Regions from separate parts of the Enterobacter sp. RHBSTW-00994 genome, predicted to be linked through region 1. Evidence: predicted binding sites of a transcription regulator. Region 1 holds the regulator's gene; each other region holds the start of a gene.
What was found. Region 1 encodes CRP, which controls carbon source genes, mostly activating them, when cyclic AMP is high. Its sites were predicted from a motif close to ATGTGANNNNNNTCACAT; they were not measured.
Positions count from the first base shown of each region.

Region 2: the regulator CRP is predicted to act here: its motif matches at 1,977-1,994, upstream of focA (formate transporter FocA).
Region 3: the regulator CRP is predicted to act here: its motif matches at 1,020-1,037, upstream of msrB (peptide-methionine (R)-S-oxide reductase MsrB).

Region 1 is NZ_CP056199.1:4,408,872-4,412,154, reverse strand. It holds gene HV346_RS21140 (YccS/YhfK family putative transporter) at 1-804, opposite strand, end outside; gene crp (cAMP-activated global transcriptional regulator CRP) at 862-1,494, opposite strand; gene HV346_RS21130 (OsmC family protein) at 1,804-2,208, shown strand; gene HV346_RS21125 (phosphoribulokinase) at 2,276-3,145, opposite strand; gene HV346_RS21120 (YheU family protein) at 3,176-3,283, opposite strand, start outside.
Region 2 is NZ_CP056199.1:1,594,743-1,598,025, forward strand. It holds gene pflB (formate C-acetyltransferase) at 1-1,009, opposite strand, end outside; gene focA (formate transporter FocA) at 1,061-1,918, opposite strand; gene ycaO (30S ribosomal protein S12 methylthiotransferase accessory factor YcaO) at 2,325-3,283, opposite strand, start outside.
Region 3 is NZ_CP056199.1:1,909,133-1,912,415, forward strand. It holds gene gapA (glyceraldehyde-3-phosphate dehydrogenase) at 1-813, opposite strand, end outside; gene msrB (peptide-methionine (R)-S-oxide reductase MsrB) at 1,155-1,568, shown strand; gene HV346_RS09140 (YeaC family protein) at 1,610-1,885, shown strand; gene yajD (HNH nuclease YajD) at 1,945-2,289, opposite strand; gene pncA (bifunctional nicotinamidase/pyrazinamidase) at 2,352-2,993, opposite strand; gene ansA (asparaginase) at 3,003-3,283, opposite strand, start outside.

The DNA.
Region 1 (3,283 bases):
ATTCCAGCGGATCACCGCTTCAGCGTGGCTGCGCTCGACCAGCTTTTGCACCTCGTGAGGGTAGTGCAAACTGACGGAGATGTGTTCTTGCAGATCCAGCCCTACCTGAAACGTGCGCAGTAACCGCTTGTAGTCATGGTTTTTATTGGCTGCAAGCATATGCAACTGTTGGTAGCACTGGCTTATCAGATCGACCACCTTTTGCTGGCGAGCCAGCAGTGGCGGCAACGACTTTTCCGGGTCGGTGTGCTGAGTCAGCAAGGTGTACTTGGCTTCACAGTAATCAGCAAGCTGTACATAGAGCAGGCTCAGGGATTCACGCAGTGGCTGTTCGCGCCATAGCCAGAACCAAAACCAGTTAAATACGCCGTACCACAGCGTGCCCAGGGCGTAGATAAGCAGGGGTTCCCACACCGGCATATTGCCTGCGAGGCTGAGGGTAAAAATGGCCGCAATAAGCGATGCAGGCAGTAACCGGGCATGCAGTGAGCTGATTTCAGCCGTGACGCCAAGCGTCATCGCAAGTACTGTCAGAATCAGCGGCAGCGGGATCTCACGGGCGAGTAGCAGTTGCACCGCAAGGCTACAACCGGCAAACAGGCAGCCGCCAATAATCAGGCGTTTGAAAAAGCGTTTGTGGGGCGTATCCAGACCCGCAATGTTGCAGCAGGCAGGGACGAGAGAGAAAAGCAGACCTTGTTGCAGATGTCCGAGGAGCAATCCCACAGCCACAGGAAGACACAGCACCAGCGTTTGCCGCAGTGCATAGTTAACTTCCGGGTGATAAATCAGCCTTCGCCACATGGGGGATAGAGACAAAAACGGCGTGACACCTTGCGATGGCACGCCGTTTTACCGGAATTAACGGGTTCCGTAAACCACGATGGTTTTACCGTGTGCGGAGATCAGGTTCTGGTCTTCCAGCATTTTCAGGATACGGCCAACCGTTTCACGAGAACAGCCGACAATCTGACCAATTTCCTGGCGGGTGATTTTAATTTGCATACCGTCCGGGTGGGTCATTGCATCAGGTTGTTTCGCCAGGTTCAGCAGCGTCTGTGCAATACGGCCTGTTACGTCCAGGAAGGCGAGGTTACCCACTTTCTCAGACGTGACCTGCAGACGGCGAGCCATCTGCGAAGAAAGACGCATCAGGATGTCAGGGTTAACCTGGATCAACTGACGGAATTTCTTGTAGGAGATTTCAGCCACTTCACATGCGGTTTTTGCACGAACCCAGGCACTGCGTTCCTGGCCTTCTTCAAACAGGCCCAGCTCGCCGATGAAATCGCCCTGGTTCAGATAAGAAAGGATCATCTCTTTCCCTTCTTCATCTTTGATCAGCACTGCCACCGAGCCTTTGACGATGTAATACAACGTTTCCGCTTTTTCACCCTGGTGAATCAGCGTGCTCTTCGATGGGTACTTATGAATGTGGCAATGAGACAAGAACCATTCGAGAGTCGGGTCTGTTTGCGGTTTGCCAAGCACCATGCGCTGTTATCCTCTGTTATAAGCTGTCACCAGAGTCATAAGATGCATCCGGACTCTGGGGTTGCAATCGAATTCTTACCCATACCTGGGAAGTCGGCTGTCGTAATATTCGCAGCCAGTAAAGTTTGATGTCCTCTGCATACATGTGTAACGTCAATGCATTACTGTAGCATCCCGAGTGTTTTAGCATAGCTTTTGCCGCGTGTCTCCTGGTGTCTCGCTTCAGCATGATGCAGGTCGCCTTCCGTTGCGAGAATTGTAACGCACGCGTAATCTGTCACCAAAAATGCAACGTTGGAGTTAATGAATATGCAAGCGCGTGTGAAATGGGTTGAAGGTTTAACATTCCTGGGCGAATCCGCTTCTGGACACCAGATTTTGATGGATGGTAACTCCGGCGATAAAGCACCAAGTCCGATGGAGATGGTGCTGATGGCGGCGGGTGGATGCAGCGCAATTGACGTGGTATCTATTCTGCAAAAAGGTCGTCATGACGTGACAGATTGCGAAGTTAAGCTGACATCAGAGCGTCGTGAAGAAGCGCCGCGCCTGTTTACGCACATCAATCTGCATTTTATTGTCACCGGTAAAGATCTGAAGGATGCGGCAGTATCACGCGCGGTTGATCTTTCTGCTGAGAAATACTGCTCTGTGGCGTTAATGCTGGAAAAAGCGGTAAATATCACGCATTCCTACGAAGTGATTGAAGCCTGATGTGTGTTGGGCATCATGCACGTTGATGCCCTCATCCGGACCCTCTCCCTGCGGAGAGGGGAAATGTTCATGCGATCTTCTTCCCTTCCATCAGTCGCTCGACCAGCGGCGTCATGATCAACTCCATCGCCAGCCCCATTTTCCCGCCCGGAACCACCAATGTATTCATGTGGGAAATAAACGAGCCCTGCAACATTGCAAGCAGCCAGGGGTAATCAATACCTTCCAGATTTCGGAAGTGAATCACTACAAAACTCTCATCCAGAGAAGGAATACTTTTGGCCGCAAAAGGGTTGGAGGTATCGACCGTCGGGACGCGCTGGAAGTTGATGTGCGTACGCGAGAACTGCGGCGTCAGGAAGTTGATGTAATCCTCCATCGAACGCACGACCGAATCCATCACGGCTTCACGGGAATGACCGCGTTCGCTGGTATCGCGTGTGAGCTTTTGGATCCACTCCAGGTTGACGATAGGAACCACGCCGACCAGCAAATCCACATGTCGCGCCACGTTGTGATGTGGTGTGACCACACCGCCGTGCAAGCCTTCATAAAAGAGCACGTCGGTTGGTTCAGGAAGCGGTTGCCATGGCGTGAACGTGCCGGGAACCTGATTCCAGGGGACGGCTTCATCATAGGTATGCAGATACTTACGGGATTGCCCTTTACCTGTTTGCCCGTACGCATGAAATGTCTGCTCAAGCAGGCCGAAGTCGTTAGCATCAGGCCCAAAGTAGCTGATATGTTTACCGAGATCGCGAGCCTTGCGAATGGCCATATCCATTTCAGGGCGAGTATAGCGATGGAAACTGTCCCCTTCGACTTCGGCTGCCCGTAAGTTCAGTTGCGCGAAAATCTTGCGAAAGGCGAGGCTGGTGGTGGTTGTTCCTGCCCCACTCGAACCTGTAACGGCAATAACCGGATGTCTGGCAGACATAGCAACTCCCTGACTGGAAAGGTTTAACGGTCAGCCATGAAGCGCGTTGCGGGGCATGATATTGACCGTTTCGTGCAATTCGGACCACACCAGCACTACATCGCCACTTTTCAACTGGCGCTTCACATCGGCGACCTT
Region 2 (3,283 bases), 2.1 Mb from region 1:
CAGTTGCCCAGATTGGGTCACCGGAGAACAGTTCATCATATTCAGGGGTACGCAGGAAGCGAACCATACGCAGTTTCATGACCAGGTGGTCAATCATTTCCTGAGCGTCTTGTTCGGTGATTTTGCCTGCTTTGATGTCGCGTTCGATGTATGCATCCAGGAAGGTGGATACACGACCGAAGGACATTGCTGCACCATTCTGAGATTTAACCGCAGCCAGGTAGCCGAAGTAAGTCCACTGGATAGCTTCCTGAGCGTTGGTGGCAGGACCAGAGATATCGCAGCCATATTTAGCAGCCATTTCTTTGATCTGACCCAGCGCACGGTGCTGTTCTGCGATTTCTTCACGCAGACGGATAGTGGCTTCCAGATTTACACCGTTTTCCAGATCAGACTGCAGGGAAACGAACTGTGCATATTTGTCTTTCAGGAGGAAGTCGATACCGTACAGCGCAACACGACGGTAGTCACCAATGATACGGCCACGGCCATACGCATCTGGCAGACCAGTCAGAACGCCAGATTTACGGCAGTTCAGGATGTCTTTGGTGTAAACATCAAATACGCCCTGGTTATGGGTCTTACGGTATTCGGTGAAGATTTTTTTCAGCATCGGGTCCAGTTCGCGATTGTACGCTTTGCAGGAACCTTCAACCATTTTGATACCACCAAACGGGATAATTGCACGTTTCAGTGGCGCTTCAGTCTGCAGACCAACAATTTTCTCAAGCGCTTTGTTGATGTAGCCAGCGTCGTGAGAAGTGATGGTGGATGCAACAGAGGTGTCAAAATCAACTGGCGCGTGAGTGCGGTTTTCCAGTTTAACGCCTTCCATTACGTTGTCCCACAGCTTGGTTGTTGCGTCGGTCGCACCAGCCAGGAAGGATTCGTCGCCTTCATACGGGGTATAGTTTTTCTGAATGAAGTCACGTACGTTTACTTCATTCTGCCAGTCACCTTTCGTAAAACCTTCCCAGGCTGTGGCTAACTTTTCATTAAGCTCGGACATGTAACACCTACCTTCTTAAGTGGATTTTTTATTTACTGCCTGAGAAAACCATCAATGATGGTCGTCGCCACGCAGGTAAATGACCCAGTATGTCAACCCAACTAACAAACCCCCACCAATAATGTTCCCGATAGTGACCGGGATCAGGTTATCAGTAATGAAGTTCATAACAGTCAGGTGAGAGAAACTTTCCGGGGTTGAACCAACTGCAGTCCAGAACTCCGGGCTCGCAAAATGACGGATTACAATACCCATAGGGATCATAAACATGTTTGCGATACTGTGCTCAAAGCCGCTGGCAACAAACATCGCAACCGGTAGAACCATAATCATGGCTTTATCCATCAGGCTACGACCAGAATAGCTCATCCAGACAGCCAGGCAGACCATAAGGTTCGCAAGAATGCCAAGAGCAACGGCTTCGATAAATGTATGGTGCATTTTGTGGTCGGCAGTTTGCAGGACATTAAGGCCCCAGCCACCGTTAGCGGTCATATACTCGCCTGATAACCACATCAACAGAACAAAGAGTAGTGCGCCAATCAGGTTCCCAACGTAAACGTTAAGCCAGTTACGCGCCAGTTGTCCCCAGGTAATTCTTCCGCTGGCTTTCGCGACGACAATCAGAACCGTCGAGGTGAAAAGGTCAGCGCCACAAATCACACACAGGATCAAACCCAGTGAGAAGCAGATACCTCCGATGAATTTGGCAATCCCAAAAGGCATTCCGGCTGTACCGGTGGTGGCAGTAATGTAGAAGACAAAAGCAATGGAGATGAACACACCAGCAGTAATCGCCAGATAGAACGTCTTCATCGGGTGTTTTGTTGCTTTATAGACACCCGCTTCTTCGGCAACTTTGGCCATCGCAGCTGGGAGTAATAGATCAAAAGGGTTGTCAGCTTTCACACTAACTCTCTCTTTATTAAGTCGGCGACGAGATACTAACAAAGCATTATAGAAGAGAAATTGATATAGATCATATCTCGCCTGGCTTATAGGCCCTCAAAGCGCATGGTTTTGCAACAATGTGGGTGTAAGTTTTTGATTATCCGTATAAAAATAAATTTTAAAAGTTATGAAAAGAGTTGAATTTTTTCTCCCGCCCCCCTGTTAAACAGTTAATTAAAATGGAGTATTACCCATAAAAAGTAACAGTAATACGCAGGCAATAATTATTATATTTACCTGTATTTAACTTTATTATTACAAACAAGTGTCATTGCTGAAGGAAATAAAAAACGGGGCAATGAAATTGCCCCGTAATATAGCCCAGACGATTGAATCCGCCTACAGTTGCTAATGTTATATGCGCTTATTTTGACCAGTAAGCGGCTTTTGCTTTCTGTAATTTCTCATACGCATTCAGCAGAGACTGGTGTGCAGGGAACGCTTTAAGATTGCTATCGACTGCCTGCAGGCCATAGAAGGGCTCTTCGCCGCTCAGTGCCGCGCTGGCCGCTTCGACGGCGTCTGCGCCATACATGCGCACAAACGCATTCAGGTATTGCAACGGTTGACGATCTTCTTCCTGCGCCAGCAACAGTAGCGTTTGCAAACAACGGTAGTAGTTGGTGCGTTCTGCAGAGAACACGGACTGGTTGAATTCCATTGTCCATTCAGTCCATGCCAGTGCCTGATCCAGATCCCCACCCGCCAGGGCAAGCATCGCTTTCAGTTCACCAATACGCAGAGTATACCAGCCATTATCTTTGCCGGTTGCCAGGCCCAGCAGCTCGCGTACGCGGGTGAAGTCATCATGGCCTTCATCGTCCAGTTGGGCGATCAGGTTAAGATAATCTTCTTTTTCCCACTCGCTGCCAGGCAAGGCCAGCAGCGTTTCACGGAGATGCGCACCCATGCTGTTGTTCGCCAGCCACAGATCTTCTGCTGGATAGATATCAGACATACCCGGCACAATAATACGGCAGGCATAGACGCTAAGGTGCTCGTAGTCGGCAATATACACTTCCTGGTCTTCAGCCTTGAAGATAGCCATCAGCGTGGCAAACTCTTCTTCTGTCGTGCCAGAGAAGCTCCAGTCAACAAACGGATAATCTGCATCTTGCTTAAACATATCCCAGGAGATCAAACCGCTGGAATCGATGAAGTGCGTCTCCAGGTTGGTATGCTCTGCCACTTCTTCATCATCGAAGGTTGGTGGCGTGAACACATCGAGATCCTTCAGGCTACGGCCTTGTAGCAGTTCGGTCACTGTACGCTCAAGTGCCACGCCGAAGTCTGGGTGTGCACCAAAGGAGGCGAAGCAGGTTC
Region 3 (3,283 bases), 2.4 Mb from region 1:
AACGCCTTTCATTGGGCCTTCGGAAGCAGCTTTGATTGCTTTCTTAATTTCTTCATAAGAAGCAGCTTTTTCCAGACGAACGGTCAGGTCAACTACAGATACGTTAGGAGTTGGAACGCGGAACGCCATACCCGTCAGTTTACCGTTCAGCTCAGGCAGTACAACGCCTACAGCTTTAGCAGCACCGGTAGAAGAAGGGATGATGTTCTGAGCCGCGCCACGGCCGCCGCGCCAGTCTTTGTGAGACGGGCCGTCAACAGTTTTCTGAGTAGCGGTGGTTGCGTGAACAGTGGTCATCAGGCCTTCAACGATACCGAAGTTGTCGTTGATAACTTTAGCCAGTGGAGCCAGGCAGTTGGTGGTGCAGGATGCGTTGGACACGATGTCCTGGCCTGCGTATTTTTCAAAGTTTGCGCCTTTAACAAACATTGGGGTTTTGTCTTTGGACGGACCAGTCAGAACCACTTTTTTCGCGCCAGCAGTGATGTGCTTACGAGCGGTTTCGTCGGTCAGGAACAGGCCAGTTGCTTCAGCAACAACGTCAACGCCCACTTCGTCCCACTTCAGGTTAGCCGGATCACGCTCAGCGGTAACACGGATTTTTTTACCGTTAACGATCAGATGACCGTCTTTCACTTCAACGGTACCGTTGAAACGGCCGTGAGTGGAGTCATATTTCAGCATGTAAGCCATGTAGTCAGCGTCTAACAGATCGTTGATTGCAACAATCTCGATGTCAGAACGTTCCTGAGCAGCACGGAAAACAATGCGACCGATACGGCCAAAACCGTTGATACCTACTTTGATAGTCATATATTCCACCAGCTATTTGTTAGTGAATAAAAGGTTGCCTGTAAAATTACAAAAACCTTACGCAGCGTCAAGCGGAATCGTGTCAATCATTGCGACAAATCAATCCTGTGACTAACGTTTGTGCGACTGACTCGCCTCACTTTCCCTTTGAGCTAGCAACCACATGGGGGCTGCGCCCGGAATTTTAAAGGCCCGTCAGTATAAAAATGTGATTCGCATCACAATTGACTGACCGGCTTTTCGCGACAAGTAAGTTTAGAACAAAAGTTCAGACTTCAGTGTTAATGTTTTGTTAGAATCCGGGTGAGAAGGTGTCTGTTTCTACAGCGAGATGTAAGCATATGTCGAACCAACGTAACCCTGATGAACTGAAAAAAAATCTCACCGAAATGCAGTTCTATGTCACCCAAAATCATGGGACAGAACCGCCATTTACCGGGCGTTTATTGCACAATAAGCGAGACGGTATCTACCACTGCCTGGTGTGTGACGAACCATTGTTCACTTCGCAATCAAAATACGATTCTGGCTGTGGCTGGCCGAGCTTTTATGAGCCGGTAAGCGATGACGCAATTCGTTACCTGAATGACACAACCCACGGTATGCAGCGCACGGAAATCCGCTGCGGAAACTGTGATGCACATCTCGGGCATGTATTCCCGGATGGCCCTCAACCGACAGGCGAGCGTTTCTGTGTTAATTCCGCATCATTGAGCTTCAGTGATGATGAAAATGGTGACCAGACTAAAGGTTGAAAAAACGATTCAGCAAATTATTCCTTTGAAAGGGAGATATCATGAATATTGAGGACATGATTCACAGCATGACGCCGGACATTTATCAGCGTCTGGTCACTGCCGTTGAACTCGGAAAATGGCCTGATGGTGTGGCGCTGACTGCGGAGCAAAAAGAGAACAGTTTGCAACTGGTGATGCTGTGGCAGGCTCGCAATAACACGGATGCCCAGCACATGACCATCGACACACAAGGTCAGATGGTGATGAAAAGCAAGCGTGAGCTAAAAGAAGACTTTGGTATCACGCCGAAGCCGATTGCGACATTTAGATCCTGATTGTTCTCATCCCTCTGGGGCAAATCTTTCGTTTGCTCCGGAGGAAGAGAACAGGGCGATCACTTCTTATCCATCATCGCTTTAAGATTGGCAAACGGGTTGTATTTGGCTTCGCCAACGCTATCCTGCGCGTCTTCCCCTGCCACAACCGTTGAACCATATTGGTCGGCTTCGGTGTATTTCGAATGTTCATGGTCATGGCAGTACAGGCACAACATTTCCCAGTTGCTGCCATCCTCAGGGTTATTCGAGTGGTCGTGGTCGATATGATGCACGGTCAGTTCGCGCAAATTCGAATAGACGAACTCACGAGAACAGCGCCCACAAACCCAGGGGAAGAGCTTTAGCGCCTTTTCCCGATAACCGACTTCCAGTCGCGCGTAATTTTTAGGGATAAAAGCCATAATCCTCAAGTCTCCTGCTTAAATGATGAGCGATAGCAAACGTGCTATCGCTGATTGATGCTTTACGGCTGGGTCTCTTCCCAGTCTGCCAGTGTATACAGCGTTGCACCCGCAACTGACATCTCCATAAAGGCTAATGTGCTGTCCTGCGTCTGAATGTTGACGCCCCGACATCCGTCGGTGATTACGCTGACGTTGTACCCGAGTTTGAGTGCGTCCAGTACCGTAAATTTCACGCAGTAATCTGTCGCCAGCCCCATTACGATGAGATCGCGGATCTCATGGTGGCGCAACCAGGCATCCAGTTCCGTCTTTTGGCGATGACCGTTGTCAAAAAACGCACTGTAGCTGTCAATGCGTGGGTTTTCACCTTTGTGGAAGACAGCATCAATCGCTTTCTGGTTCAGCAGCGGGTGCAGTTCCGCACCTGGCGTTTGCTGAACACAATGATCGGGCCAGAACGTTTGCGCCAGTCCATCAAGTTCTCCCTGGGTGAAGGGAGCAACGTGATGCTGGCTGGCGAAACTGCCGTGGTTCGCAGGATGCCAGTCCTGGCTTGCGACAACGGCGTCTTCGCGCGCGTTGCACCAGGCAATAAGCCTGTTTGCCACGTCGATGGTGCTGTCACCTTCGGTGACAGCCAGCGCGCCACCCGCACAGAAGTCATTTTGCAGATCAACCAGTAGCAAAGCACGATGTGACATACGAGCTCCTTATTCGTCTGGCGTCAGTTCGCCGCGCAGATTTTGCATCATGGCATTGCGGATGGACTGTACATCCAGATCCTGACTGAGTAAGTAGTGAAGTTTAGTCAGCGTCGCCTCGACCGTCATATCAAAACCGCTAATCACCCCCGCATGCGCCAGCGCATTCCCGGTTGCATAGCCTCCCATGTTAACTTTGCCAGACATACATTGAGTCAGGTTGACGACGACAATCCCGCGTTCACTTGCTTCCTGTAGTTCTTTCAGGAACTCGCCGTTCTGCGGGGCAT